DNA from 2 places in the Micromonospora sp. DH13 genome. Region 1 is predicted to be linked to the other one. Evidence: predicted binding sites of a transcription regulator. Region 1 holds the regulator's gene; the other holds the start of a gene.
The links. The regulator HspR, encoded in region 1, represses chaperone genes until heat shock. The targets are predictions, from matches to a motif close to TTGAGTNNNNNNNACTCAA.

Region 1 (14,537 bases):
TTTCGCCCCAGCAGCAAGGGTCCGTGGGAGGCCGGTCGGTCGCCCTCGGGCGCGAGCGGAAGGTTGGCCGGTGAGCGTGCAGGACTCGACGTTCCACGGCTTCGCCAACCCCGTCGACCCGTCCCCGGCGGAGTTGCGGGCGTGGGCGTACCACCCCGATTCGGTGCCGTTGACGTCGATGCCGCCGGACTGGGACCTGCTGGTCTCCGGGGACCACCTGGTGCAGACGCTCTTCGAGTTGGCGATGGACCCGGCCTGCCCGGCCCGCCGGTTCGCGCTGCACTGCCTCTACATCTATGCCGCCGACGGCATCCGGACGAACTTCCGCGCCCACCCGAAGCGCCGCTTCCGCAAGCTGGTCGAGCAGTCGGAGCGGACCGGCGACGAGATGATGCGGACGTGGGCGCACAACAGCCGCGTGCTGCTGGCGCGCCCCCACCTGTTCGTCTACCGGGACTGGTGCGAGGGCGGCCTGGTCCGCGAGAACCGCCGCATCGGCTGACGCCGGGGCCGCCTCAGGCGGCCGTCCCGCCGCGCCCCTCGCCGCGCTGGTCCCGCCCGCCGCGCGCGTCCCGCGCATCCTGCCCGGAGCGCCGGTCGGCCTGCCCGGAGCCCTGGTCGGCCCGGCCCCGGTCGGTGCCGTGGTCGCCCCGGTCGGCGAACCGGCCCTCCCGGACCTTGTCCGTGAACCGGCCCTCGGTGATCTTGTCGAACCGCTGCCGGGCGGACTTGGCGACCCGGTCGAGCCGCTCCTCCGCCTGCTGCGCCACCTTCTTGGCCTGTTCCGACATGGCTCCCCCTCGCCAGCGCGGTGGGCCCGGATCGTGCGGGCCGGCCTGATTCGCAGGTTAGTGGAGCCGGCCCGGCCCGCGCCGGGGTTCCGGGAAGCGGACCGGGCCGACGATGCTCCGGCGGGGTGAGCGGCGGGTCAGCGGTCGCGCCGGGGACGCCAGACCACCAGGGCGGTGGAGGTGCGGTTGGTCGGCACCAGGTCGCTGCCCGGGAACCGGGCGAGGGACTCCAGCTCCGCCACCCGCCGGTACGCGGCGTCCAGCTCGGCCTCCAGCCGCGCGATCCGCTGCTGGGCCTGCTCCAGCAGGCGTTCCAGGCCGATGATCCGCTTGACCCCGGCGAGGTTGACCCCCTCGTCCTGGCTGAGCCGCTGCACCTCGCGCAGCAGCACCACGTCCCGGACGCTGTAGCGGCGCCCGCCGCCGGCCGCCCGGCCGGCCTGCACCAGGCCGAGCCGGTCGTACTGGCGCAGGGTCTGGGGGTGCATCCCCGCCATCCGCGCCGCGACCGAGATCATCAGCACCTTGGCCTCGTAGGCAGGGTCACCCGAGCCGACGTGCTCTCCCGCCATCCCCGCTCACCTCCGCACACACTCCAGCAGGCTCAACTGAACCGACGCACCCGGGCGTCGAGATGTTCCCGGGCGGCCGGCGGGGTCTGCTCGGCGAACGCCTCCAGCGCCGCCCGCGCCTCGTCGGACACCCCGGCCGGGACCACCACGTCGAGGGTGACCAGGAGGTCACCGGCCTTTCCGTCGCGGCGCACGACGCCCTTGCCCCGGGCGCGCAGCACCCGGCCGCTGGGCGTGCCCGGCGGGACCCGCAGGGTCACCGTGCCGTCGAGCGTGGGCACCCGAAGGTCCGTGCCGAGCACGGCCTCCGGGAAGGTGATCGGCACGGTCAGGGTCAGGTCGTCCCCGGTACGCCCGAACAACTCGTCCGGCCGCACCTTCACGTGCACGTACAGGTCGCCGGCCGGGCCGCCGCGCTCGCCCGGCTCGCCGCGCCCGTTCAGCCGGATCCGCTGGCCGTCGGCCACCCCGGCGGGGAAGCGGACGTTCAGCGTGCGGGTCTTGGTGACCCCGCCGGTGCCGTGGCACTCCGGGCACTTCTCCTCGACGACCGTCCCCACGCCCTGGCAGTTGCGGCACGGCTCGGAGAAGCTGAACGACCCCTGGTTGCGGTTGGTCACCCCGGCACCGTGGCAGACCTGGCAGGTCACCGGCGAGGTGCCCGGCTTCGCCCCGCTGCCGGCGCACGTGTCGCAGATCCCCGGCGCGCGCAGGGTCAGCGGGAGGGTGACCCCGCGTACCGCGTCGCCGAAGTCGAGCGCCACCTCGGTCTCGATGTCCCGGCCCTTCGCCGGGCCGCGCGCGCGGGCCGGGCCGCCGGCACCGCCGCCACCGGAGAAGATCGAGCTGAACAGGTCCTGGAAGCCGGCCCCGCCGAAGCGCCGGTCACCGCCGCCCGCCGCGCCGCCGAACAGGTCGGACACGTCGAACGGCTGCCCGCCGGGGCCGCCCGGACCCCGGGCGTTGCGCCGGAACTGACCCGAGCCGAACAGCGAGCGCATCTCGTCGTACTCGCGGCGCTTGGCCTCGTCGCCGAGCACCGCGTACGCCTCGGAGACGGCCTTGAACCGCTCCTCGGCACCGGAGTCGCCCGGGTTGTGGTCCGGGTGCGACTCCCGGGCCAGTTTCCGGTACGACTTCTTGATCTCGTCCGAGGAGGCGGACTTCTGCACGCCCAGCGTGGCGTAGTAGTCCTTCTCGATCCAGTCCTTGGTACTCACCGGTCCACCCCCTTCCACGGGACGTACCCCGGACGTCCCGTCCGCCCGGTGCGGACGGACGGGACGACACGGGTCGGCACTACTCCGGGTCGGCGACCGCGACCATGGCCGGCCGCAGCAGCCGCTCGCCGAGCTGGTAGCCCCGGCGCATGACCTGCACGCAGGTCGGCTCGGTCACGTCGGCGGACCTCTGGTGGGCCACCGCCTCGTGCCGGGTCGGGTCGAACGGGTCGCCCTGCTCGCCGAACGCCGACAGGCCGAACTTGCCCAGCGCGGTGGTGAGCTGCTCGGCAACCGTGCCGAACGGGCCCACCAGGTCGCCGTGCTCGCGGGCGCGGTCCAGGTCGTCGAGGATCGGCAGCAGTGCGGCGAGCACCGAACCGGTCGCCTGCTCCTGGACGAGGCTGCGGTCCCGGTCCACCCGCTTGCGGTAGTTGGCGTACTCCGCCGTCACCCGTTGCAGGTCTCGGGTCCGCTCGTCCAGCTCGGCCCGCAGCGCCTCCAGCTCCGCGCCGAGCGGCGGGCCGGCGGGCGGCGCAGCGCCCTCGACCGGCTGGGCCGGGGCGTCGACGACGGGCGGCCCGTCCACCGACGCGGCCTCGACCTCGATCTCGTCGACCACGATCTCGGCGTCCTCGACCAGGCCCTCCGCCGGGGTGTCGGCCCCGGCGTCGGCCGCGGCGGGCACCTCGGACTTACTGATCTTGCGGTTGTCACGGATGACGACCCGCGGCTGCTCTTCGGCGGTCGCGGAGCCACCCGGCGTCGACCCGGACTCCACCGGGTCGGCGGCTCGTGGCTTCTCCGTCATGCGGTTACCTCATCCCTTGGCCGTCGATACGTGTCCGAGGCGGATCGTCACTTCTTGTCCTCGTCCACGATCTCCGCGTCGACCACGTCGTCGGCGCCGCCGGCCTTGGCGCCACCGGTCGCGCCGGCACCCGGGCCGGCCGCCCCCGGCTGCTCGCCCTGCTCGGCCTGCTGGGACGCGTAGAGCAGCGAGCCGGCCTGCTGGGAGACCTGCGCGAGCTTCTCGTGGGCCGCCTTGATCTTGTCGATGTCCTGGCCGCCGAGCGCGCCGCGCAGCTCGCCGAGCGCCTCGTTGAGCTGCTCCCGGTTCTCGCCCGGCAGCTTGTCGCCGCTCTCGGCGAGGAACTTCTCGGTCTGCCACTGGAGCGCCTCGGCGACGTTGCGGGTCTCCGCCTCCTCGCGGCGGCGCTTGTCGTCGTCGGCGTGCTCCTCGGCGTCGCGGCGCATCCGCTCGATGTCGTCCTTCGGCAGCGAGGAGCCGCCGGTGATCGTCATCTTCTGTTCCTTGCCGGTGCCCAGGTCCTTCGCGTGCACGTTCACGATGCCGTTGGCGTCGATGTCGAACGTGACCTCGATCTGCGGCACGCCGCGCGGCGCGGGCGGGAGGCCGGTCAGCTCGAAGGTGCCGAGCTTCTTGTTGTAGGCCGCGATCTCCCGCTCGCCCTGGAACACCTGGATCAGCACCGACGGCTGGTTGTCGTCGGCCGTGGTGAAGACCTCGGAGCGCTTGGTCGGGATGGTGGTGTTGCGCTCGATGAGCTTGGTGAAGATGCCGCCCTTGGTCTCGATGCCCAGGCTCAGCGGGGTCACGTCGAGCAGCAGGACGTCCTTGACCTCGCCCTTGAGCACGCCGGCCTGCAGGGCCGCGCCGACGGCGACGACCTCGTCGGGGTTGACGCCCTTGTTCGGGTCACGGCCGGTGAGCTGCTTGACCAGGTCGGTGACGGCCGGCATCCGGGTGGAGCCGCCGACGAGGATGACGTGGTCGACGTCGGCGACCTTGATCCCGGCGTCCTTGACGGCCTGCTCGAACGGGCCCTTGCAGCGGTCCAGCAGGTCCTGCGTCATCCGCTGGAACTCGGCGCGGCTGAGCGTCACGTCCAGGTGCAGCGGGCCGGCGGAGCCGGCCGTGATGTACGGCAGGTTGATGTTGGTGGTGGTGGCCGCCGACAGCTCGATCTTGGCCTTCTCGGCCGCCTCGCGCAGCCGCTGGAGGGCCATCTTGTCCTGGGCCAGGTCGATGCCGTGCTCGCCCCGGAAGGTCTTCACCAGGTGGTCGATGATCCGCTGGTCCCAGTCGTCGCCGCCGAGCTGGTTGTCGCCGCTGGTCGACTTGACCTCGACGACGCCCTCGGCCAGCTCCAGCAGCGACACGTCGAAGGTGCCGCCGCCGAGGTCGAAGACCAGGACGGTCTGCTCCTTGGAGCCCTTGTCCAGCCCGTACGCCAGGGCCGCCGCGGTCGGCTCGTTCACGATCCGCAGCACGTTGAAGCCGGCGATCTCGCCGGCCTCCTTGGTGGCCTGACGCTGGCCGTCGTTGAAGTAGGCCGGGACGGTGATCACCGCGTCGGTGATCTGCTCGCCCAGGTACGCCTCGGCGTCCCGCTTGAGCTTCATCAGCGTCCGGGCCGAGATCTCCTGCGGGGTGTACTTCTTGCCGTCGATGTCGACGGTCCAGTTGGTGCCGATCTCCCGCTTGACCGACCGGATGGTCCGGTCCGGGTTCGTCACCGCCTGGCGCTTGGCGACCTCGCCGACGAGGACCTCCCCGTTGCGGGCGAACGCGACGATCGACGGGGTCGTCCGCGAGCCCTCAGCGTTCGCGATGACGGTGGGCTCACCGCCCTCGAGAACGCTGACGCAGGAGTTCGTCGTGCCGAGGTCGATACCGACCGCACGTGCCATCTTCGCTTCCTCGCTTCTTACGTTGGAGGCTTCTCGCGTCGGAGCAGGTGGCGGGGGTTGTCCCGCCGCTCGCTCGCCACAAGTTGAGTGAACTTGACTCAATAGTGCCACGCGTACGGCGATCGTCAAGTCGAGTTGAGCCGACCCGACGCAACCTCGCGTTCGGGGGAGCCCGGTTGTCTTACCTTGCGTTGGTCGGGCACGCTTTAGCGGTGACGACGCACGGCGATCCCGCCATCGGAACCGGTTCGCCCGCCGTCGCCGCCCGTACCGGCACGGGGGATGCCGGGGAGGACCCGTCCGGCCCTTCCGGGGACGACCTGCCCGCCGCGCTCACCGCCCTGCGGGCCGCGATCGGCGCGGCCCGCTTTCCGCTCGCCCTGCCCTCGGCCGAGGCAGCCCGACAGATCGGCGCGAGCCTCACCGCGCAGCTCGACGACTATCTCCTGCCCCGGCTCGCCCGGCTCGACGCGCCGCTGCTCGTGGTCGTCGGCGGCTCCACCGGGGCCGGCAAGTCGACGCTGGTCAACAGCCTCGTCCAGGCCCGGGTCAGCGCCGCCGGGGTGCTCCGGCCGACCACCCGCTCCCCGGTGCTCGTCTGCAACCCCGCCGACTCCGGCTGGTTCCGCCAGGGCGAGCTGCTGCCCGGCCTCACCCGCACCAACGAGCCGAGCGAGGATCCGGGCACCCTCCAGCTCGTCACCGCCCCGGCGCTCCCCGCCGGGCTGGCCTTCCTCGACGCCCCCGACATCGACTCCGTGGTCGACGCCAACCGCGCGCTCGCCGGCCAGCTCCTCGCCGCCGCCGACCTCTGGCTCTTCGTCACCACCGCCGCCCGCTACGCCGACGCGGTCCCCTGGGAGCTGCTGCACACCGCCCGGGCCCGGGGGGTGGTGATCGCCATGGTGCTCGACCGGGTGCCGGCGGAGGCCACCGACGAGGTCGCCGCCCACCTGGCCGAGATGCTCGCCGAGCAGGGCCTCGGCGCGGCACCCCTGTTCGTCCTCCCGGAGACCTGGGTCGACGGCCAGGGCCTGCTGCCCGACAAGGTCACCGACCCGTTGGGGAGCTGGTTCTCCCGGCTCGCCGCCGACGCCGGGGCGCGCGCCGCCGTCGTCCGGCAGACCCTCGACGGCGCGCTGGCCGCGCTGGTCCCGGCCGTCGCGGGCCTGGCCGACGCCGCCGACGAGCAGGGGGCCGCCGCCGACGCCCTCGACGACCGGGTCGTCGCCGCCTACCAGGGGGCCGAACGCGTCGTGGAGCAGGGGCTGCGCGACGGCCGGCTGCTGCGCGGCGAGGTGCTCGCCCGCTGGCAGGAGTTCGTCGGCACCGGTGAGTTCTTCCGCACCCTGGAGGCGCGGATCGGCCGGCTGCGGGACCGGCTCCTGGCGGCGGTGACCGGCCGGCCCGCCCCCGCCACCGAGCTGCGCGACGCCATCGAGTCGCAGCTCGTCACGCTGCTGCGCGGGGTCGCCGCCGAGGCGGCCGAGAACGCCTACACCGGGTGGCGGGCACACCCCGCCGGGGCGGCCCTGCTCGACCCGCCGCTCGCCCACCCGGGCACCGACTTCCCCGACCGCGCCGAACGCCTGGTCCGCGACTGGCAGCGCGGGGTGCTGGAGCTGGTCCGGTCCGAGGGCGCCGACCGGCGGTTCGTCGCCCGCACCGCCGCGTACGCGGTCAACGCCACCGGGCTGGCCGTGATGATCGCCGTGTTCGCCTCGACCGCGTTCATCCCGACCGGGCTGGAGGTCGCCACGGGGGCCGGCACCACGGTCGCCGGGCAGGCCGTACTCCAGGCGATCTTCGGCGACCAGGCCGTGCGTACGCTGGCCGCGAAGGCCCGGGGCGACCTGCTCGCGCGGGTCCGCGAGCTGCTCGACGCCGAAGCCACCCGGTTCCTGTCCCGCACGGCGACCGCCCGGCCGGCGGCGGACGCCGGAGACGCCCTGCGGACGGCCGCCGAGCAGGTCGAGCAGGCCCGGCACCGCAGCGGCCTCGTGGCGGCCGGCGCGGCGGCCCTGCCCCCGGCCCTGGCCCCGGAAGGCGGAGCGCGGTGACCCCGAACCTCGTCGGCCGGGTGCGCGAGGCGCTGCGCGGCGACCAGCGGGTCGACCCGGACGCGCTGATCGCCCGCCTGGCGGCCGTCCGGCGGTTCCTCGAAGCGGCCGACGGCCAGCTCCCGGACACCCAGCTCGTGCCCGCGCACACCCTCGTCGAACGGGCCGGCACGCGGCTCGCGCTCTCCCGCGACCACACCGTCGTCGCCCTCGCCGGTGCCACCGGCAGCGGCAAGTCGAGCCTGTTCAACGCGCTCGCCCGGTTCGAGTTGTCCCCGGTCGGGGTGCGCCGCCCCACCACCGGCGTGGCGCACGCCTGCGTCTGGGGCCCGCTCGACGGCGCGACCCGGCTGCTCGACTGGACCGGCGTGCTGCCCCGGCACCGGTTCGTCCGGGAGAGCGCGCTCGACGGCGACGACGAGTCGGCCCTGCACGGGCTCGTCCTGCTCGACCTGCCCGACTTCGACTCGGTGCAGCGGTCGCACCGGCTGGAGGTCGACCGGCTGCTCGGCCTGGTCGACCTGGTGATCTGGGTCGTCGACCCGCAGAAGTACGCCGACCGGGTGGTCCACACCAGCTACCTGCGCGAGTTCCACCGGCACCGGGACGTGACGCTGGTCGTGCTCAACCAGGCCGACCGGCTGCCCCCGGCCGAGCTGCCCCGCGTCCTGGCCGACCTGCGCCGGCTCCTCGACGCCGACGAGCTGGGCGGGGTGCCGCTGCTGACCACCACCGCCGTCGACCCGAACGGGATCACCGAGCTGCGGGCCACGCTGGAGCGCACCGTCGCCGAGCGGCAGGCCGCCCTGCGCCGCCTCGCCGGCGACGTCGACACGGTCGTCGCCGGGCTGGCGGAACTGGTCGCCGCCGAGCCCCCGACCGACGTGCCGGACACCGGCCCCTCCTCGGGGCTGACCCGGGCGCTGGCCGGCGCGGCCGGGGTGCCGGCGGTGGCGGAGGCGGTCGAGGGGGCCTACCGGCACCGGGCCGCCGCGAGCACCGGCTGGCCGCTGGTGCGCGGCTGGCGGCGGCTGCGCCCCGACCCGCTGCGCCGGCTGCACCTGCCCGGCCCGCCCACCGGCGGCGGCGACGTCGTCGACCCGGCGGAGAGCCCGGTCGCCGCGACCTCCGTACCCGAACCGAGCGCCGCGCAGCGCTCGGCGCTGGGGCTGGCCGTGCGGGCGGTGGCCGACCGAGCCGGCACCGACCTGCCCGACCCGTGGGCGACCGCCGTGACCACGGCCGCCCGGTCCCGGCTCGGTGACCTCCCGGACGCCCTGGACCGCGCGGTGGCGCAGACCGACCTCGGGCTGGACCACCGGCCCGCCTGGTGGCGGATCGTCGGCGGGATGCAGTGGCTGGTCACCCTCGCGGCCGTGGCCGGCCTCGGCTGGCTCGCGCTCGGCTACGCGCTGCGCGCGCTCGGCCTGCCCGCCCTGGACTATCCGCGCGTCGGTGAGGCACCGCTGCCCACCGTGCTGCTGCTCGGCGGCCTGCTCGCCGGGCTGTTGGTGGCCGCGTCGACCAGGCCCGTGGTGCGGTGGGCGGCCCGCCGGGCGCGCGGCCGGGCCGAGAAGCGGCTCACCCTCGCCGTCGGCGCGGTCGGGCAGGAGCACGTGGTGGAGCCGGTGCGGGCGGTGCTGGCCCGCCACGGGCAGGCATGGCAGGCGCTGCGGGACGCCGCCCGCCGCTGACGACCGGCGTCTTTCTTCGCTGTTCGGGGACCGTCGGCGGGCGTAGGGTCGACGCATGGCCACGCCTCAGACCCCCTACGACGCGGTGCTGCACGCCGCACGCGACGTGACCAGGCTCGACACCGCTCTCGATGCCGAGATGCTCGGCGCGGCGCTGCTCGGCAGCGTCTACTCGGTCGCGGAGACCGACCGGGAGGCGGCCGTCCGGGAGTTCGTCACGGGCTTCCTCGCCGCCACCTCCCGCCGCCGCACGGCGGCGGCGAGGACCATCCGCTCCGTCTTCGCCGCCCTGGTGCCCGACGCCGAGGGCGCGGCGAAGGTCAACCCCGGCACCCAGGCCCCGGCCTGGTCCGCGCACCTCGGGCGGGTGCACCTCACCGGCACCTGGAGCTACGGCGACGTGTACGGCGACCAGACCTCCTACCTCGCCACGTTCGCCTACGACGACGCGGCCGGCGGCCCCGAGCACGCGCTGGTGGCCCTGGTCGACCACAACATCGGCATCACCAAGGACGTCTTCGTGGGCGGCCCGGCGGGACGCATCGTCGAGCAGGTCCGGGAGATGGTCGACGGCGACGAGCTGACGTGGTTCCGGGAGGAGGACCCGGCCCGGATGCACGGCGAGGTCGGCCGGCACCTGGCCGTCACCGACGACCTGGGCGAGCTGCCCGCCGAAGGGTCCCTCGCCACCGACCGGGCGCTGGCCGGTGCCCGGCTGGCGCTGCTGCCCCCGCCGACCGCCGGGGCCACCCGGGACGCCGAGCCCCTCTCCGGCGACCAGCGCACGGAACTGGTCCGGGCGTTCCTCGCCTCGCCCGAGGCCGCCCGCTACGACCTCGACCCGTCCGACGACGCGGGGCTGGCCTCGCTGCACTTCTGCCTCAGCCTGCTGCTCGACCACGCGGCGAGCTTCCCCGACGCCGACGCGCTGCGCTGGAGTCCCACGGTCGCCGAGCTGTTCCTGCTCGACTGGGTGCACCGGCGGGCCGTGCTCGACATGGACGACGCCGCGATGCTGCCCCGGGTGCTGCGCGGCTGGGCGGCCTACGCGGCCCGGCGCAAGGGGCTGCCGCAGGCGGCGGCGGAGCGCACCGACACGGCCGTCGAGGAGATGATCCCCGAGTTCGCCCGCCTCTACTCCACCGGCGAGCGCCGCAGCCCCGCCACGGCGGCGGTGGCCCAGCTGATGGCCGACGGGGTGGACCCGGACGACCCGGCCGCCCTCGACGCCTGGATCGAGGCGAACCGGCACCGGCTCGCCGACGACGGGGCCTGACCCGGCACGACCCCCACCGCGGCGCCTGACCCGGCTCGGCCCGGCCCTGGTCGAAGGGCCTGGCCGGGCCGGCAGGCGGTCCGCTCAGGTCAGCGCGCCGTAGACGGCTCCGGCCACCAGCCCGCCGACCGTCCCGCCGATCAGCACCTGGGGCAGGGTGTGGGCCCGCAACCGCACCCGGGACCAGCCGGCAAGCACCGGCACCGGCACGGCGGCCAACAGCGGGGGGCCGAAGGTGAGCACCAGCACCACCACCGCGCCGGCGGCCACGGCCGTGTGGATCGACATCTTCCACCAGTGGCTCACGGTCACCGCCACCACGAGCCCCACCACGCCGGCCGCCACCAGCGCCAGCAGCGGGCGGGGGGCACCGAACGCGGCGAGCAGTGCCCAGCCGACCGCCGCCGAGGCGAGCCCGAAGAGCAGCGGCGTCCGGCGCTGTTCCCGCACACCGACGTGGTGGTCGGTGAGTCGCCCGCGGCGTACCCCGCCGACGATGTACGCGAACGGAATCCCGCTGGCGAAGACGGTGGCAAGCAGCCCCCAGGCCAGCCCGTGCGCGCCGCCGTTCCCGCCGAACCAGCCGACCAGCATGGTCAGCACGGTCACCAGGACGGCGGGCGCGGTCAGCTCGGTGATCAGGCGGGCGGCGCGCAGCCCGGGGCCGGGCATGACGTGGAGGCGCTCTTCTTCCGCTGGGGGACGATCCGGTCTGCTCAGCCCTGTCGCTCCCCGCCGTGCGGCCCCGGTCGTCGCTTACCGCCGTGCGGCCCCGGTCGCCGCTCGCCGACCTGCGGCCCCGGTCGTCGCTCGCCGGTCTGCGATCTCGGCCGGGTGCCCGGGCCATCGTCACGCGGGCCGGGCCGGCCGGCGGTAACCGGCCTCACCGGGTGGCGGGTGGGCGGTCGTCGCCCACGGCGGGGCCGACGGGCGAGCCGGTGGTGGGCTGCGGCGGCACAGCCGGAGTCTGCGGCGTCGGGCTGGGGTGGCTGGACGGGGTGGACGCCGGGCGGCGGTGTGTGGGCGGCCTGGGCACCGCCGTGGGCACGACCGGGGACACCGCAGGAGTGGTCGGGAACGCCGGGGGAGCGACCTGGGGCGCGGTGAGAGCGGTCTCGGGGACTGGTCCACCGGTCGTCGTCGGGTCGGGGCCGGCGGTGGGCTCCGCGCTCGCGGTCGGCTCGGTGCCCGACGACGGGCTCGGCACCTGGGCCGAGGCGGAGAGGGTCGCCGTCGGCTCGGTCGGCGGCGTGGTCGGAGGCATGGGTTCCCCGGTCGGCGCCGGGGCCGGGGAGGGGTGCGGCGTCGGGGTGGGGGTCGGGGTCACGGTGGGCGGCGGGGGCAGGGTAGGCACCCGGGGCGGCGGGCGGTGGACCGCCTCGGGATCCGACCGGTCGGAGGCGGCCGGCACGATCGGCGCGGGCGCGGGCGGCGGAAGGCCCGGACCGGGCAGCTCGGGCTGCGGCACCGCGGCCGTGCCCGGCGGGGTCGAGGGGGCGGTCGCGGGCTGGCCGGTCGCCGGCACGATCACCGGCCCGACGGAACGCGTGGGGATGAACGGGGTGCTGCTGTCGGGGAGTGCGGTGCTGCCCACGGTGGCCGACCCGGTGCTGATGGCGGCGAGGATCGGCATGGAGGCGGTGCCGGCGAGCAGGGCGACCGTGAAGAGGTATCCGCGCCCGGGGGCACCGGAGCCGGGGGCGCGGTGCGCCCCGACGACCCGACGAAAGCTGCCCCCGGCCGCACGGTGCCGGCCGAGCAGCGGCACGGTGGGACCCTCACCTGGCTGGGACACGCGCACTCCTCGTCCGTCGTCGATCATCGATGCGGGACGGGCGATCCCCCAGGGACCAAAACGGGCATAAACCCATGAAACGCCCGACCGGCATCATCAGCTTGACTCAGTGACGGCCAGTTCACCAGGAGCCACCGCGTGTCGACACACAAATTGTCCGGCCCGCCCCGGTCACTCACGATCCTCCGGGGACAGCGGGCCCCACCAGCCACAAACCCGACAGCGCCCGGAATCCGGGGCGGGCGTACTGTGGGCGCGCTCACCTCCTCTGCCATCATTTGGGGCACGACGGCAACGCAGCCGCGACCTCCGCGCACCCTGCGGCAGGCGCGGTACGACGCCGGCGCTCCCGAACCGGGTTCGCACGGAATCCGGCTCACGCCGCGCGGCAACCCTCACCGGGGCTAGGCGCGGCCGCCAGGAACCAGTCCGGCACCAGCCGGGCGGGTGCACACACTGCGCGGAGCGGGTCACCCCCGGTGCCGGCGCAGACCACGACAGGGAGAGACGGATGGCAAAGGGCGACCCCGGGGTCACCACCACCCGCGGCCGGCGAGCCGCACCCCGTGCCAAGCGAACGGCCGCGACGGCTGGCGGCGACCCGGAACTCGTGCAGCTGCTCACGCCCACCGGAGAGCGTGTCGAGAGCGCGTTCGGGCCGGACGGCACGGAGTACCGCGTCGACTTCACCGACGAGGAGTACCGAGGGCTCTACCGCGACCTCGTGCTGGTCCGCAAGCTCGACGCCGAGGCCACCGCGTTGCAGCGGCAGGGCGAGCTGGGGCTGTGGGCCAGCCTGCTCGGCCAGGAGGCGGCACAGGTCGGCTCCGGGCGGGCGCTGCGCAGCCAGGACATGGCCTTCCCGACCTACCGCGAGCACGGCGTGCTCTATTGCCGTGGCATCGACCCGATCATGCCGCTCGGCCTGTTCCGGGGCGTCGACCAGGGCGGCTGGGACCCGAACGAGTTCAAGTTCAACATGTACACGATCGTCATCGGGGCGCAGACCCTGCACGCGACCGGGTACGCGATGGGCGTCCACATGGACGGCAAGACCGGCGGCGACGACGGCGAGGCGGTGATCGCCTACTTCGGCGACGGTGCGACCAGCCAGGGCGACGTGAACGAGGCGTTCGTCTGGGCCAGCGTCTTCAACGCCCCGCTGGTGTTCTTCTGCCAGAACAACCAGTACGCCATCTCCGAGCCCCTGGAGCGGCAGACCCGCGTCCCGCTCTACCAGCGGGCGCGCGGCTTCGGCTTCCCCGGCGTACGGGTGGACGGCAACGACGTGCTCGCCTCGTACGCGGTGACCCGGCACGCGCTGGACAACGCGCGGCACGGCCAGGGCCCGAGCCTGATCGAGGCGTACACCTACCGGATGGGGGCGCACACCACCTCCGACGACCCGACCCGCTACCGGATCGCCAGCGAGGTCGAGGCCTGGCAGGCCAAGGACCCGATCGCCCGGATGAAGGCGTTCCTGGAGAAGCAGAAGATCGCCGACGGGTCGTTCTTCGCCGAGGTCGACGAGCAGGCCCGAGCCGAGTCGGTGCACCTGCGCGAGCGGGTGCTCGCCATGCCCAACCCCGAGCCGGTGACGATGTTCGACCACGTCTACCCGCACGGGTCCCCGGAGCTCGACGAGCAGCGGGCGCAGTTCAGCCGCTACCTGGAGTCGTTCGAAGGGAGCGCCCACTGATGGCCACGGAGACGCTCACCCTCGGCAAGGCCCTCAACGCCGGCCTGCGCCGGGCCCTGGAGCACGACCAGAAGGTCGTCATCATGGGCGAGGACGTCGGCAAGCTCGGCGGCGTGTTCCGGATCACCGACGGCCTCCAGAAGGACTTCGGCGACCAGCGGGTGATCGACACCCCGCTGGCCGAGTCCGGCATCATCGGCACCGCGGTCGGCCTGGCCATCCGCGGCTTCCGCCCGGTCTGCGAGATCCAGTTCGACGGCTTCGTCTACCCCGCGTACGACCAGATCGTGTCGCAGGTGGCGAAGATGCACTACCGCTCGCAGGGCAAGGTGCGCATCCCGATGGTGATCCGCATTCCGTACGGGGGCGGCATCGGCGCGGTCGAGCACCACTCGGAGTCGCCGGAGGCGTACTTCGCGCACACCGCCGGCCTGAAGGTCGTGACCTGCGCCAACCCGCAGGACGCGTACTGGATGATCCAGCAGGCGGTCGCCTCGGACGACCCGATCGTCTTCCTGGAGCCGAAGCGGCGCTACTGGGAGAAGGGCCCGGTCGACCTGGAGGCCCCGCTGTCGGCGGCGTACCCGCTGCACTCGGCCCGGGTAGTGCGGGCCGGCACGGACGCCACCGTCCTGGCGTACGGGCCGATGGTGCGGACCTGCCTGGACGCGGCGGCCGCCGCGGCCGAGGACGGCCGGGAGCTGGAGGTCGTCGA
Region 2 (14,537 bases), on a different contig from region 1:
GGTCGGCCAGCACCTTGGCGATCACGCCGGAGGAGGAGACCCAGGTGATGCCGGCCAGCACGATCGCGGCCACCCAGTCCCAGCCGAGCAGGAAGGCGAAGGCCGCGCCGGGCAGCGCGTTGAACACGCCGTCGATCAGGCCGGCGGGAGCCGCCGAGCGCAGGTTGCCGACCAGTTCGCCGGCCGAGTATTCCAGGCCGAGCATGACCAGCAGCAGGATCACGCCGATCTCCGCGCCGACGGCGAAGAACTCCTCGCTGGCGGTCAGCGGCAGCACGCCGCCATGGCCGAAGACGAGCCCGGCGAGCAGGTAGAGGGGAATGGGGGAGAGGCCGATCCGCCGCCCGAGCCGCCCCAGCAGCCCGAGCAGGAACAGCAGCGCACCGACCTCGATGAGCAATATTGTGGTTTCCTCGTGCATCCGCGCCTCAGCCGTCCGGGTCGCTGTCGGCGAGGATGGCGGTCACGCCGTCGAGCCCCTTGCGGGTGCCGACCACGACCACCACGTCACCGGCGTCGAAGCGGAAGGCCGGGTCGGGCGAGACGATCACCTCGCCCTGGCGCAGCACCGCGACGATCGAGGCGCTGGTCCGGGTGCGGGCCTTCGTGTCGCCGAGCCGCCGGTGGACGTACTTGGAGCCGGCAGGGATGGCGATCTGCTCGGTGAGCAGCCCGGCCGCCTGCTCGCGCAGCCCGGAGAGCTGGCCGAGCATCAGCGACGCGCCGAGGATGTCCGCGAGCGCCTCCGCCTCGTCGTCTGTCAGCGGTATGTCGTGCTGGCAGGAATCGGGATCATCGGGGTCATAGAGGACAAGGTCACGGCGGCCATTGCGGTGGGAAACCACACCGAGCCGGCGTCCGGATTCCGTCAACAGGTCGTGACGCATTCCGATCCCGGGTAGGGCAGTCTGTTCGACACGTACTCGCACGGCGTCAGGCTACCGGTTGGGGGGTAGGCCGATGACTCGTCGGTTCGGCCGCAGAATGGTCGCGCTGCTGCTCGCGCCCCTGCTGACCGGCTGTTCGATCGGCGACGTCCGTCGCCCGCCGCCGGACCGCACCGCGCCGTCGCCCCGACCGACCGTGATCGAGCCGTCGCCGTCGCCCCCGGCCCCCGCCGTCGAGTTGCGCGACGTCCGGGTCCCGGTCGGCAAGGGGTACGAGCGCCCGTACGTCGAGTTCGTCACCGCCGAGCAGGCGTACGCCCTCTTCGCCAGCTGCCCTGCGGAGCGGGACTGCCCCGCGGTGCTCTACGCCACGGTCGACGGCGGCCGGTCCTGGCGGCGGCTCGTCCTCCCCCGCGTCGTTGCCGAGAACCCGCAGCTCTACGCCGTCCCCGGCGTGCTGATGCTGCTCGCCGAGCCGCACGGCCGGTACACCTCCACCGACGGCGGGCGCACCTTCGCGCACACGAACGGGGACCAGGAGCCCGTCGCCTGGCGGGCCGCCCAGGGCCGGTTCCAGATCGACTACCCCACCGGTCGGGTGGTCCGCTGGGCGGGGCTGCGGGCGACACCCCTGCCCGCCAAGCCGCCCGTGCCGGCGCCGCACGGCGTCGTCGAGGCCCGCGGCCTGCTGGTGGTGGCCGGCGTCGACGGCGGGAAGCCGTACGCGGCGGTCTCGACGGACCGGGGGCGCACCTGGCAGTCGACCCCCGTGCCGGTGCCCGACGGCGAGGTCGGGGTGGTGCGGCCAATGGTCGGGCCGGACGGCGAGGCGCGGCTGGTCGGCTGGCCGCCGGACCGGAGCGGCTTCCCGGCGCTCTGGCGGTATCTGGGCCGGTGGGTGGCGGTGCCCGCCGCGGGGCATCCCGCGCGGGCGGACTCCGTGGTGCCGCTGACCACCGGCCGGTTCGCCGTCAACGGCCCGGACGGCGCGGGCGTGGTGGCCGACGGCCGGTACGACCGGCTCGACTGGCCGGTCGCCCCCAAGCACTACCTGACCCTGCTGGCCGACGGCACGCTGGTGGGCCGTGCCCCCGACGAGGTGTTGCTGGCCACCGGGCCGGTCGGCAACCGCCGCTGGGTGCGCGTGGTGCTGGCCCCGGCCTGACCGGCCGCGCCGTCCCGCGCCCGCCGCCCAGCCGACTCTTGAGTGACACAGGTCACAGTCGCAAGGTTGAGCGGAATAGGCTCAACTCTGGTTGTGTCCTTCCTAGTGGACACGCCGATCCGGGGGAGCCCATGAACACGGAACGTCTCACCACCAAGAGCCGCGAAACCATCACCGGTGCCGTCGCGCTGGCGAACCAGCGCGGTCACGCCACCGTGGAGCCCTGGCACCTGCTGCTGTCGCTGCTGGACACCGAGGGGTCGACCGCCGCCGGCCTGCTGCGCGCCGCCGGGGCCGACCCCGCCGAGCTGCGCCGGGCCGCCCAGCGCGCCGTCGACGCCCTGCCTGCCGCCCGGGGCTCCAGCATCGCCGAGCCCACGCTGGCCCGCGAGTTCGTCAACGCCATCGGCGCCGCCGAGCAGATCGCCCGGCCGCTCGGCGACGAATACACCTCGACCGAGCACCTGCTCGCCGGCCTGGCCCGGGTGGGCGGCGCGGTCGCCACCGCGCTGCGCAACGCCGGCGCGACCGAGGAGAGCCTGGTCGCCGCGTTCCCGACCGTCCGGGGCGGGGACCGGCGGGTCACCACCGCCGACCCGGAGCAGACCTACCAGGCCCTGGCCAAGTACGGCGTCGACCTGACCGCCAGCGCCCGCGACGGCAAGATCGACCCCGTGATCGGCCGGGACTCCGAGATCCGCCGCGTCATCCAGGTGCTGTCCCGGCGTACCAAGAACAACCCGGTGCTGATCGGCGAGCCCGGCGTCGGCAAGACCGCGATCGTCGAGGGCCTCGCCCAGCGGATCGTGGCCGGCGACGTGCCCGAGTCGCTGCGCGACAAGAAGCTGGTCTCCCTCGACCTCGGCGCGATGGTGGCCGGCGCACAATACCGGGGCCAGTTCGAGGAGCGCCTCAAGTCCGTGCTGGAGGAGATCAAGAACTCCAACGGCCAGGTCATCACCTTCCTCGACGAGCTGCACACCGTCGTCGGCGCGGGCAAGGGCGAGGGCTCGATGGACGCCGGCAACATGCTCAAGCCGATGCTCGCGCGCGGCGAACTGCGGATGGTCGGCGCGACCACCCTCGACGAATACCGCGAGCACATCGAGAAGGACCCGGCCCTGGAGCGCCGCTTCCAGCCGGTGCTGGTCGGCGAGCCGACCATCGAGGACACCATCGGCATCCTGCGCGGGCTCAAGGAACGCTACGAGGTGCACCACGGCGTACGCATCACCGACGCCGCGCTGGTCGCCGCCGCCGCCCTCTCCGACCGCTACATCACCGACCGGTTCCTGCCGGACAAGGCGATCGACCTGGTCGACGAGTCGGCGTCCCGGCTGCGCATGGAGATCGACTCCCGGCCGGTCGAGGTCGACGAGATCGAGCGGGCCGTGCGCCGGCTGGAGATCGAGGAGATGGCGCTGGCCAAGGAGCCCGACGCCGCCTCCGCCGAGCGCCTCGACCGGCTGCGCAAGGAGCTGGCCGACAAGCGCGAGCAGCTCACCGCCCTCTCCGAGCGCTGGCAGACCGAGAAGAGCCACATCACCAAGCTCTCCACCGCCAAGGAGGAGCTGGAGCGGCTCGGCGGCGAGGCCGAGCGGGCCGAGCGCGACGGCGAGCTGGAACGGGCCGCCGAGCTGCGCTACGGGCGCATCCCCGCCCTCAAGGCCGACCTGGCGAAGGCCGAGGAGGAGCTGGCCCGGCTCCAGGCCGACGGCGCGATGCTCAAGGAGGAGGTCGGCGCGGACGACATCGCCGCCGTGGTCGCCTCCTGGACGGGCATCCCCGCCGGCCGGCTCCTCGAAGGCGAGACCGCCAAGCTGCTGCGGATGGAGGAGTCGCTGGGCGCGCGCGTGGTCGGCCAGGCCGAGGCCGTCTCGGCCGTCTCCGACGCGGTGCGCCGCGCCCGGGCCGGCGTCGCCGACCCGGACCGCCCCACCGGCAGCTTCCTCTTCCTCGGCCCGACCGGCGTCGGCAAGACCGAGCTGGCCAAGGCGCTCGCCGAGTTCCTCTTCGACGACGAGCGGGCCATGGTCCGCATCGACATGAGCGAGTACGGCGAGAAGCACTCCGTCGCCCGGCTCGTCGGTGCCCCGCCCGGCTACGTCGGCTACGAGGAGGGCGGCCAGCTCACCGAGGCGGTGCGCCGCCGGCCGTACTCGGTGATCCTGCTCGACGAGGTCGAGAAGGCCCACCCCGACGTCTTCGACGTGCTGCTCCAGGTGCTCGACGACGGTCGGCTCACCGACGGCCAGGGGCGCACGGTGGACTTCCGCAACGCGATCCTGATCCTCACCTCCAACCTCGGGTCGTCGGTGATCAGCGACCTGACGCTGGCCGAGGAGCAGCGCCGGGAGGGCGTCCTCGCGGTGGTCCGGTCGCACTTCAAGCCGGAGTTCCTCAACCGGCTCGACGACATCGTGGTCTTCGCCGCGCTGCTGGGCGACGACCTGCGGGCCATCGTCGACATCCAGCTCGACCGGATGCGGAAGCGACTCGCCGACCGCCGGCTGACCCTGGACGTCAGCGAGGCCGCCCGGGGGTGGCTCGCCGAGCACGGGTACGACCCGATCTACGGTGCCCGCCCGCTGCGCCGGCTGGTGCAGTCGGCCATCGGCGACCAGCTCGCCCGGGCGCTGCTCTCCGGCGCGATCCGCGACGGCGACACGGTCCAGGTCGACCTGGCCGACGGCAAGGACGGGCTGACGGTCGCCGCGGCCTGACCCGCTGGCGTGGATGTTAATAGGGGCCCCCTGTACAACGTTTTGCGTTAACAGGGGGCCCCTCCTTTCAAGGGGGTTGAGGATGGGCGATCGGCTCGATGCGGCCGTGCGGGAGCTGGCGGGCACCGACACCCTCGCCTTCGGCGGGGTCGGCTTCGCCGGCACGGTGCTGCCGGAGACCGAGGCGTACTTCGAGGTCGAGCGGCAGCTCGACGCGCACCCGGAGCGGGCCCGGCGGAAGGTCGACTGGCTGCTGGCGCACGGCTCGCCGGCCGGCCGGGCGTACGCGGCGACCCTGCTGGGGCGGATCGACCCGGCCGCCGCCCGCGCCGCCTGGGAGGCGCTGCGCGGCTCCGAGGCCGAGTTCGTCACCTTCGCCGGCTGCATCATGGGCCGGACCAAGCTGGGTGAGTACGCGAACACGCAGCTCAACCGGCCCGAGGACGGTTCGTAACTGAGTCATCACTCAACTCCGCTCGGGTTTCGCCACGTGCGCGGGGTTGTTACCGTCTCCGCCGACGCGACTGGGGGAGGCGATCGGGTTGAACGGTTCGGTGGCGTATCTGGTGACGGCGGCGGGCTGCCTCATCGCGGTGGCCGGTGTCGTCATCGCCGTGGTGGCGATGCAACGTTCCCGTAGGCGCACGGGCGGGCGGCCCGGCCCGGTGGACCCGTTCCGGGACCGCGACGCCGACGCGCTGCGGGGCGACCCGCGCCGGCTGAGCCCCGGCGACATCGTCGAGATCCGCGGCACCTCGTACGGGGTGCGCGGCTCGGTGCTGCTCAGGGAGGGCAGCTGGACCTGGTCGGAGCACCTGCTCGACGACGCGGCCGGTGGCCAGCTCTGGCTCTCCGTCGAGGAGGACCCCGATGTGATCATGGTGCTCTGGACGACCGATCCGGCGCTCACCATCACCCCGGGCGCGCCGAGCATCGACCTCGACGGTCACCGGTACGTCAGCAAGGAGGCCGGGCACGCGCGGTTCACCGCCACCGGCAGCACGGGCCTCGACCCGTCCGGCGCGATGCGCTACCACGACTACCGGGGCCCGGGGAAGCTGCGGCTCTCCTTCGAGGCGTACGGCAACGCCGCCTGGGAGGTGGCCCGGGGCGACGAGCTGCACCGCTCCGACGTGATGATCTACCCGCAGTCCGGGCCGGGGAAGGTGAGCTGACCCGTGCTGGTCACCCTCGACGCCCCGTACGTCGACACCAGCGCCGCCGACCTCAGCCTCGCCCTCGGCGACGGCGAACGCCCCGCGCTGCACGTGCTCGACCTCGACCTGCCCGGCGGGATCCGGCTGCGGCTGCGGCTGCTCGGCGCGTCCCACCAGGTGGTGTTGCGCGCGGCCGGCACCGAGCTGACCGAAACCGTCGCCTGCCTTCCCGGCCGCCCGCCCGAACTGCCCGCCACCCGGCTGGACGAGGCGAACGGCTACCGGTTCACCGCCACCGTGCTGCGCCCGGCCGGGGCGGAGCTGAGCACCCGGGTCGCCGCGCTCCGCGCCGAGCTGGCCGGCGACCCGTACGCGCTGGTCGGGGTGTTCCCCGGCGACGCCGACGCGGTGACCGCCCTCGCCGTGCGCACCGACCCGCCGGACGGGGCGGTCGGCTGGCGCACCTGGCACGCGTACCCCCAGACCAACGAGCTGGTCCTGACCGAGACGGTGGTGGCCCTTGTGAGCGCGAGGAGTGAGCCGGGTCTGCGAGCCCCGCAGTCGCGAACGGAGGTGGCGCTGTGACGTACCGACGCTGGTTCGTGGTGGGAGCGGCGGTCGCCGTGGTCGGCGCGCTGCTCGCCGCCTTCGCGATCTTCTACGGCAACTTCTCCCCGCGCGGCTACGTGCAGGACCGGTACAACCGGGCGGCCAGCCGCGACATCGGCCGGGACGCCGTGGCGTACACCTCGTCGAAGACGCCCAGCCAGGTCGCCAAGGAGGTCACCGACGCCTGGCAGCCGGCCGACCAGTACGTCGACGGCAGCGGCGTCTACCTGCGCTACGACGACGACTCGGTGGTGATCCTGCCGATCGCCGCCGGCTCGGTGATCCTGCTCGAACGCCTCACCACCGCCTACCCCCGTTACCACTCGACCGTCGGGTCGCACTGGGGCTGGGGACGCGGCAGCACCGTCCGGGGCGGCGGCCCCGGCGCCGGCAAGTAGCCCGACGAACGCCCCTCACCCTGGAGTGTCCCCCTTGCAGAACCTCGTCACCGATCTGCTGGTCACCCTCGCCTACGGCGTGGTCGGCGTCGTCCTGATGGGCATCGGCTACGGGCTGGTCGACGTGGCCACCCCCGGCAAGCTGCACGAGCTGATCTGGACCGAGCGCAACCGCAACGCCGCCCTGCTGCTGTCGTCCAACCTGCTCGGCGTCGGCACCATCGTGGTCGCCGCGATCGTCGCCAGCGAGGACGACTTCGTGCTCGGCCTCGTCGGCGCGGCGGCGTACGGGATCGTCGGCCTGGTCATCATGGCCGCCGCGTTCCTGCTGCTCGACGCCGTGACCCCGGGGCGGCTCGGTGAGCTGCTGGTCGACCCGGAGCCGCACCCCGCCGTGTGGGTGTCCGCCGTCGTGCACCTCGCCACCGGCGCGATCATCGCCGCCGCGATCAGCTGATGGCCGCCGGCAAGCACCCGGGCGGCGGGCGGCCCGGCCAGCCGGCGGCGAAGAAGTCGTCGGCCGCCAACGGCTGGGTCATCGCGCTGGTGACCGTCGTCCTCGTCGGCGGCTGCATCGGCATCGGCGTGGTCAACGGCGACTCCGGCGGCACCACCGTCCCCGCCCCGGCGGCCGACGAGCGGGCCGACACCGTGCCGATCCTCGCCCAGGCCGCCGCCAGCCAGGGCGTCTGCTACGGCTGGCGGCTGGAGAGCTGGTACGGCTCCACCCCGGTCAGCGTCGGCTCCAACCTCGGCGACGGGGTCCCTGTGGTCGACGACCCGGCCTGCCCGCGCTGGGTCGAGGTGACCGCCGACGTCCGCTACACGTCGGAGAGCAGCGAGAGCAGCGACTCGGCGACCATCAACGTGACCGGCTCGCCCGACATCGACCGCGCCGACCTGTACGCCGTCGAGACCGGCCTCGCCCGCTTCGGCCTCGACTCCGACGTGTTCGTCGACGACCCCGGCTGGGCGGTCTGCCGGGCCGCCGTGGCGCTGCCGCTGCTGCTCGCCGAGACCGGCGTGGTGTCGCCCGCCGCCGCCCCCACCGCGCAGCCCGGCGCGACCGCCGCCCCGCTGCCCGACGCCGGCAGCGACTTCTGGCGGGACCGCTGGGGCTGGCTGCTCGCCACCGGCGGGCTGCTGCTGGTCACCGCGCTGCTGTTCACCGTCGGGTTCGTGCAGCGGGGCCGGCAGCGCGCGGCGGCGCCCGCCGGGCGTACCCCGGGGAAGGCGTGACCACCGAGGTGCCGGCGGCGGTCGACGGCGAGGCCCCCGCCGCCGCCCGGCCGCGCTGGCGGCTGGCCCGCTCGGCGGTGCTGGTCGCGGTCTTCGTCTGCGCCGCCTGCGGCCTGGTCTACGAGCTGGCCCTGGTCGCGCTCGGCAGCTACCTGATCGGCGACGCCGTCGGCCAGGCGTCGATCGTGCTCGGCGTGATGGTCTTCGCGATGGGCGTCGGCGCGCTCGCCGCGAAGCCGTTGCAGCCCCGGGCCGCCGCCGCGTTCGCCGTGGTCGAGCTGCTCCTCGCCCTGCTCGGCGGGCTGTCGGTGCTCGGCCTCTACGCCGCGTTCGCCTGGCTCGACCTGTACGGCCCGGCGCTGGTCGGCACCGCGTTCGTGCTCGGGCTGCTCATCGGCGCGGAGATCCCGCTGCTGATGGTCATGCTGCAACGCATCCGCCAGCAGTCCGCCGGCAGCGCCGTGGCCGACCTGTTCGCCGCCGACTACGTCGGCGCGCTGCTCGGCGGGCTGGCCTTTCCGTTCCTGCTGATCCCGGTCTTCGGGCAGCTCAAGGGCGCGCTGGTGGTCGGCGCGGTGAACGCGGTGGCCGGCGTGGCGCTGGTCTGCACCGTGTTCCGGGCGGAGCTGAGCCGCCGAGCGCGCGTCGCCGTCGGCGCCGGCTCCGTCGTGGTCGCGCTCTGTTTGGGGTACGCCTGGGTCACCGCCGCCGACTTCGAGGTGACCGCCCGGCAGCAGCTCTACCGCGACCCGGTGGTGCACGCCGAGCGCAGCCGCTACCAGGAGATCGTGCTGACCCGCTCGGTGCGGGAGGTCGGCCACGCCGACACCGACCTGCGGCTGTTCCTCAACGGCGACCTCCAGTTCAGCTCCGTCGACGAGTACCGCTACCACGAGGCGCTCGTACACCCCGCGCTGAACGGCCCGCGCGGCGAGGTGCTGGTGCTCGGCGCCGGCGACGGGCTCGCGGTGCGGGAGATCCTGCGCTACCCCGACGTGCGGCGGGTGACCGTCGTCGACCTCGACCCGGCCGTGGTGGCGCTGGCCCGCAGCGAGCCGCAGCTGCGCGAGCTGAACGGCGACGCGTTCGCCGACCCCCGGGTGCGGGTGGTCAACGTCGACGCGTTCGGCTGGCTGCGCTCCGCCACCGAACGGTTCGACGTGGTCGTCGCCGACCTGCCCGACCCCGACGAGACGGCCACCGCCAAGCTCTACACCGTCGAGTTCTACGCGCTGGTCCGGGCGGTCCTCGCCGACGGCGGGCGGCTCGTCGTGCAGTCCGGCTCCCCGTACTTCGCGCCCCGGTCGTACTGGTCGATCGAGGCGTCGGTACGCGAGGCCGGCTTCGCCACCGTGCCGTACCACGTCGACGTGCCCAGCTTCGGCGACTGGGGGTTCGTGCTCGCCGCCCCGGGTGCCGCCCCGCCCGCGCTGGCGCTGCCCGCCGACGCCCCCCGGCTGCGCTTCCTCACCGCCGGCACGCTGGCGTCGGCCGCGAACTTCCCCGCCGACCGGGGCCGGCTCGACGTGCCCGCCTCCACGCTGCTGCGGCCCAGGGTGCTGGAGTACGCCCGCGTCGAGTGGCGCGGCTACTAGCGTCGGGACCATGGTGCGCGGACCGTCGCGTCGTCACTGGATGCCGCCCCGGGCGCTGGCCGCGGCGGCGTACCTCCAGGCGTTCGTGCTGTCCGGGGTGGCCGCCGTGCTGCTGACCCGGGTGCTCCTGCGGGCCACCGGCTATCCCCAGCTCGGCGGCGGCGGCCTGCACATCGCGCACGTGCTCTGGGGCGGCCTGCTGCTGGCCGCCGGCCTCGGCGTGGCGCTGGTCTTCCTCGGCGGCGCGGCCCGGATGACCGGCGCGATCCTCGGCGGGATCGGGTTCGGCCTGTTCATCGACGAGGTGGGCAAGTTCGTCACGGCCCGCACCGACTACTTCTACGCCCCCGCCGCCGGCATCATCTACGCCGTCTTCGCGGTGCTGGTGGTCATCACGCAGGCGGTCCGGGAGCGGACCCGGCTGATCCCCGAGGAGCGGACCGCGAACGCCCTGGACGCCGTGGCCGGCGGCCTGATCGACGGGCTCACCGACCGGCGTCGGGCGCAGGTGCTGCGGCTGGCCCGGGGCTCCGGCGCGGAGACCGAGGCCGCCGTGGCCGCGCTGCTCGACGCGGTGCCCCGCCGGGAACCGCCGCCGCCCCGGTTCTGGCAGCCGTGGCTGGCCCGCGTCCGCCGGGTCGCCGTCGGGCTGACCGACCAGCGGTGGGTGGTCCGTTTCGTGGTGCTCTACCTGGTGGTGGAGCCGGCGCTGACCGTGGTCGGGGTGGCGGTCGACGGCGTCACCGGGGCGTTGGACGAGGAGCGGGAGTGGGGCGCGGTGCTCGGCGTGTCGGCGTCCGCGCTGGCCACGGCGGTGCTCAGCATCGCGGCGGCCGTCCGGCTGCGGCGGGACCGGATCGGCGCGTTCCGGCTGTTCAAGCTGGCGATCCTGGTCGACCTGCTGTTCGGGCAGATCTTCAACTTCACCGTCAACCAGTTCGGGGCGGTCGCCGCGCTGGCCTTCGACCTGTTCCTGCTCGCCGTGGTGACGGCCGAGCACCGCCGGCTGTCCCGGGCCCGCTGACGGGCGGCACGGGACTCCGGACGATACCGTGACGTCGTGATCTAGAAGGGAGAAGTCATGGTCGATACCCACAGCACGCCGTCGCGGGCCCGTCCGGGCATCGTGACGATCTCCAGTTACCTGCTCATGTTCTTCGCTCTGCTCCAGCTGCTCAACCTCGTCACGACGATCGCCGTGGCCGGCAAGCTCCGGCAGGGCTTCGAGGACGCGTTCGCGGGCACCGCGAGCGGGGCCGAGGGGTTGGGCACCTTCGTCGTCGGCTTCGCCATCGGCAGCGCCGTGCTGATGCTGGTCCTCGCCCTGGTCCTCGTCGTACTGGCGATCTTCAACAACCGGGGCAGCAACGGCAGCCGCATCACCACCTGGGTGCTCGGCGGCATCCTGCTCTGCTGCGTCGGCGGCAGCATGATCAACGGCGCGGCCGGCTCGATGGGCGGGCCGTCGGCCGGCGGGGACGCGCCGAGCGCCGAGGAGATCGAGCGCAGCCTGACCGCGGCGCTGCCCTCCTGGTACACCCCGGTCAGCCTGCTGCTCGGGGTCGCGGGCCTGCTCGCCGTGCTGGCCGCGCTGATCCTGCTGGCCCTGCCGAAGGCGAACGAGTTCTTCCGCAAGCCGAAGCAGGGCTGGGAGCCGCCGGTCCCGGGTGCCGCCTACCCGGCGTACCCGCAGCAGCCCGGCTACCCGCAGACCCCGGGTTACCCGGCCACCCCCGGCTACCAGCCCGGCCACCCGACGTACCCGCACGGGACCCACAGCTCGTCCACCCCGGACCAGTCGCCCTACCCGGACCAGCCGGGGCCGTCCCCGTCCGACCGGCCGGACCCGTCCGGGCCCGGGCAGGGTGGCGACCCGGGGCCGTCGCCCTCCAGCGGCTCGTCGGACTCGGGCTGGTCGTCCGGCGGTTCCTCGGACTCCGGCTCCTCGTCCGGCGGTTCGTCGGACTCGGGCTCGTCCTCCTCGTCGTCGGACTGAGCATCGATGCCGCCCCGCCCGCGACCAGCCGGGCGGGGCGCGCCGGATAACGGCGACACCGACCGTCCCTCCGAGTAGGTTCCAACCGGACGCCTACCGGAGGGACTCGTCGTGTCGTACCCCGATCAGGTGCCGGCCCGTCGCCCCGCGGCCGTCGGGCTGGCGGCGGCGGTGCTGCTGCTGATGGCCGCCGGTGCCGTGGCCTCGGCGGTCGCCGCGCTGCTCGCCCTCGGCGGCACCGTCGGGCGGTTCCGGTCGGCGGCGGCCGGCACCTCGGCCGGTGCGGCGGAGGTCGACGACGTGGTCCTCCTGCTGCGCGGCGCGACGATCGCCTCGGCGGTGGTGACGGTGCTGGTGGGCGTCGTGCTGGTCGGCCTGGCGGCCGGGCTGCTCGCCGGCCGGCCCGGGGCCCGGCTGGCGACCTGGGTGGTCTGCGGGCTGGGCGCGCTGTTCGGCTGCTGCGCGGTGGCCGCGCTGGTCGGCCAGCGGGCCGTGCCGCTGCGGCTGTCCGCCGGCGACCGGTCCGCCGCCGAGTTGCTGGGCCTCGTCGGCGACGCGTACCCGGAGTTCTGGCTCGCGGCCAACGCCGCGCTTTCGGTCGGCCAGGCGCTCGGTTACCTTGTGGTAGCCGCGTTGCTGGTCTCGCCGAGCGCCAGCGCCTGGTTCCGCCGGCGGCACCCCGCGCCGGCACCGACCGCCGCCCCGCACCACCCGCCCCGCTGAGGATCGTCCGTGACGCCAGAGCAGGTCCCCGCCATGCGCCGTGCGCTGGTCACCGGCGCGACGGCGGGCATCGGCGCGGAGTTCGCCCGCCGGCTCGCCGCCGACGGCTGGGCCCTGGTGCTGGTGGCACGCGACGCCGCCCGGCTGGCGGAGAAGGCCGCCGAGCTGACGGGCCGGTACGGCCACCCCGTCGAGGTGATCCCGGCGGACCTGTCCACCGCCGACGGCTGCGCCGACGTGGAACGGCGGCTGGCCGGCGACGAGCAGGTGGACCTGCTCGTCAACAACGCCGGGATCAGCCTCAACCAGCCGTTCCTGCGGTCCTCGATGGCCGATGAGTCCCGCCTGCTGGGGCTGAACGTGCACGCGGTGCTGCGGTTGACCCGCGCGGCGGTCGGCCCGATGATCCGGCGGGGCGACGGGGCAGTGATAAATGTCTCTTCGGTCGCCGGCTTCGGTCCCGTGATGCCGGGATCGACGTATCCGGCGAGCAAGGCGTGGGTGACGGCCTTCAGCGAGTCCGTCGACCTCGCGACCCGCCCGCGTGGAGTACGCGTGATGGCCCTCTGCCCTGGTTACACCCGCACCGGCGCGCACGAGCGGATCGGGATCGACATGTCCGGCACGCCCCGCCTGATGTGGCTGACCGCCGAGCAGGTCGTCGACGAAGCCCTGCGTGACCTGCGGAAAGGCCGCACGGTCAGCGTTCCGTCACGGCGTTACAAGCTGGCCGTCGCGGCGGTGCGGCACGCTCCCCGGGGGCTGCTGCGCCGGTTCGCCCGGGACACCCGGGGCCGCGACGACCGTCGCCCCGGCTGACCTGCGGCGCAGCGGCGGCAGACCGTCCCCTTCGGCGGTTCGGCCGACCCGGCCCGGCTAATCGATCGCACAGAGTAGCCGAATATCGCCAACCATCGGTCGCCCGTGGGGCTGACCGGGGTGGACCCCACACACACCTCCCAGACTTGCGCAGTACCCTCTATCGCCATGGGGGACCACGACGACCTGCGTAAATTCATCATCGACCTGGCTGTGGTCCACGGGCGGGTGGTGCTCTCCTCCGGTCGGGAGGCGGACTGGTATGTCGATCTGCGACGTGTCACGCTCCATCACCAGGCCGCTCCGTTGGTCGGTCGGGTGCTGCTCGACCTGACCGCCGACTGGGAGTACGACGCCGTCGGTGGCCTGACCCTGGGCGCCGATCCGGTGGCGCTCTCCATGTTGCACGCCGCGTCGGCGACCGACCGATCGCTCGACGCTTTCGTTGTCCGTAAGGCGGGTAAGGCTCATGGTCTGCAACGCCGCATCGAGGGGCCGGACGTGGCCGGACGACGGGTACTGGCGGTCGAGGACACGTCGACGACCGGTGGCAGCGTGCTGACCGCAGTAGAGGCGCTGCGCGAGGCCGGAGCCGAAGTAGTGGGTGTGGCGGTTATTGTTGATCGTGGCGCCGGCGACGCGGTGGAAGCCGCCGGACTGCCGTATCGGGCGGCCTATACGTTGGCTGACCTCGGCCTTGTGGCCTAAAAGTTTGCCGATTCGGACTTGCTGATATGCAGGCGGATCGATGCTGCTGGTGGAAGGATGGAATACGTGGGAACTGCGTTGGCTGAAATGACCATGCCTCAGATCTCGCCGCTTGCCGGCGAGCCGATCGAACGCGCCGACGCCGAGCGGCTGGCGGGGGTCCTCAAGGCCCTTGCCGACCCTGCTCGGCTGCGGCTGCTCAGCCTGATCCAGTCGGCCCCCGAGGGCGAAGCGTGCGTGTGCGACCTGACCGCGCCGCTCGGCCTCTCCCAGCCGACGGTCAGCCACCACCTGCGTATCCTCACCGAGGCCGGCTTGCTGGAGCGGGAGAAGCGCGGGGTCTGGGCGTACTACAGGTTGGTGCCGACCGCGATCGCCACGATCGCGGATCTGCTGACCCCGCCGCGTAAGCGGGCCACCAAGAAGGCCCGCTGACGAGGTTTTCCGTTCCGGCCGTCCCGCCTCAGGACGGCATCGGGTGGCGTGCAAGGGGTGGCGCCACCACCGGACGGTGACGC

Region 2: clpB (ATP-dependent chaperone ClpB) is a predicted target of HspR. The motif match lies at 2,119-2,137, and genes of this name have one in related genera.

Annotation. Positions count from the first base shown of each region.
Region 1 covers NZ_JAHWGR010000011.1:81-14,617, forward strand. The annotation lists gene LPA42_RS12965 (hypothetical protein) at 71-502, shown strand; gene LPA42_RS12970 (hypothetical protein) at 516-791, opposite strand; gene LPA42_RS12975 (heat shock protein transcriptional repressor HspR) at 929-1,363, opposite strand; gene dnaJ (molecular chaperone DnaJ) at 1,396-2,583, opposite strand; gene grpE (nucleotide exchange factor GrpE) at 2,663-3,394, opposite strand; gene dnaK (molecular chaperone DnaK) at 3,442-5,298, opposite strand; gene LPA42_RS12995 (GTPase domain-containing protein) at 5,511-7,358, shown strand; gene LPA42_RS13000 (GTPase) at 7,355-9,052, shown strand; gene LPA42_RS13005 (hypothetical protein) at 9,108-10,328, shown strand; gene LPA42_RS13010 (phosphatase PAP2 family protein) at 10,413-11,000, opposite strand; gene LPA42_RS13015 (hypothetical protein) at 11,212-12,123, opposite strand; gene pdhA (pyruvate dehydrogenase (acetyl-transferring) E1 component subunit alpha) at 12,635-13,822, shown strand; gene LPA42_RS13025 (alpha-ketoacid dehydrogenase subunit beta) at 13,822-14,537, shown strand, end outside.
Region 2 covers NZ_JAHWGR010000013.1:162,768-177,304, reverse strand. The annotation lists gene LPA42_RS15575 (cation:proton antiporter) at 1-421, opposite strand, end outside; gene LPA42_RS15570 (cation:proton antiporter regulatory subunit) at 429-929, opposite strand; gene LPA42_RS15565 (hypothetical protein) at 961-2,052, shown strand; gene clpB (ATP-dependent chaperone ClpB) at 2,184-4,775, shown strand; gene LPA42_RS15555 (hypothetical protein) at 4,858-5,229, shown strand; gene LPA42_RS15550 (DUF4178 domain-containing protein) at 5,318-5,950, shown strand; gene LPA42_RS15545 (DUF2617 family protein) at 5,954-6,517, shown strand; gene LPA42_RS15540 (DUF4247 domain-containing protein) at 6,514-6,939, shown strand; gene LPA42_RS15535 (DUF350 domain-containing protein) at 6,974-7,396, shown strand; gene LPA42_RS15530 (hypothetical protein) at 7,396-8,178, shown strand; gene LPA42_RS15525 (polyamine aminopropyltransferase) at 8,175-9,773, shown strand; gene LPA42_RS15520 (hypothetical protein) at 9,814-10,797, shown strand; gene LPA42_RS15515 (hypothetical protein) at 10,855-11,769, shown strand; gene LPA42_RS15510 (hypothetical protein) at 11,881-12,492, shown strand; gene LPA42_RS15505 (SDR family oxidoreductase) at 12,526-13,311, shown strand; gene pyrE (orotate phosphoribosyltransferase) at 13,480-14,019, shown strand; gene LPA42_RS15495 (helix-turn-helix transcriptional regulator) at 14,077-14,454, shown strand.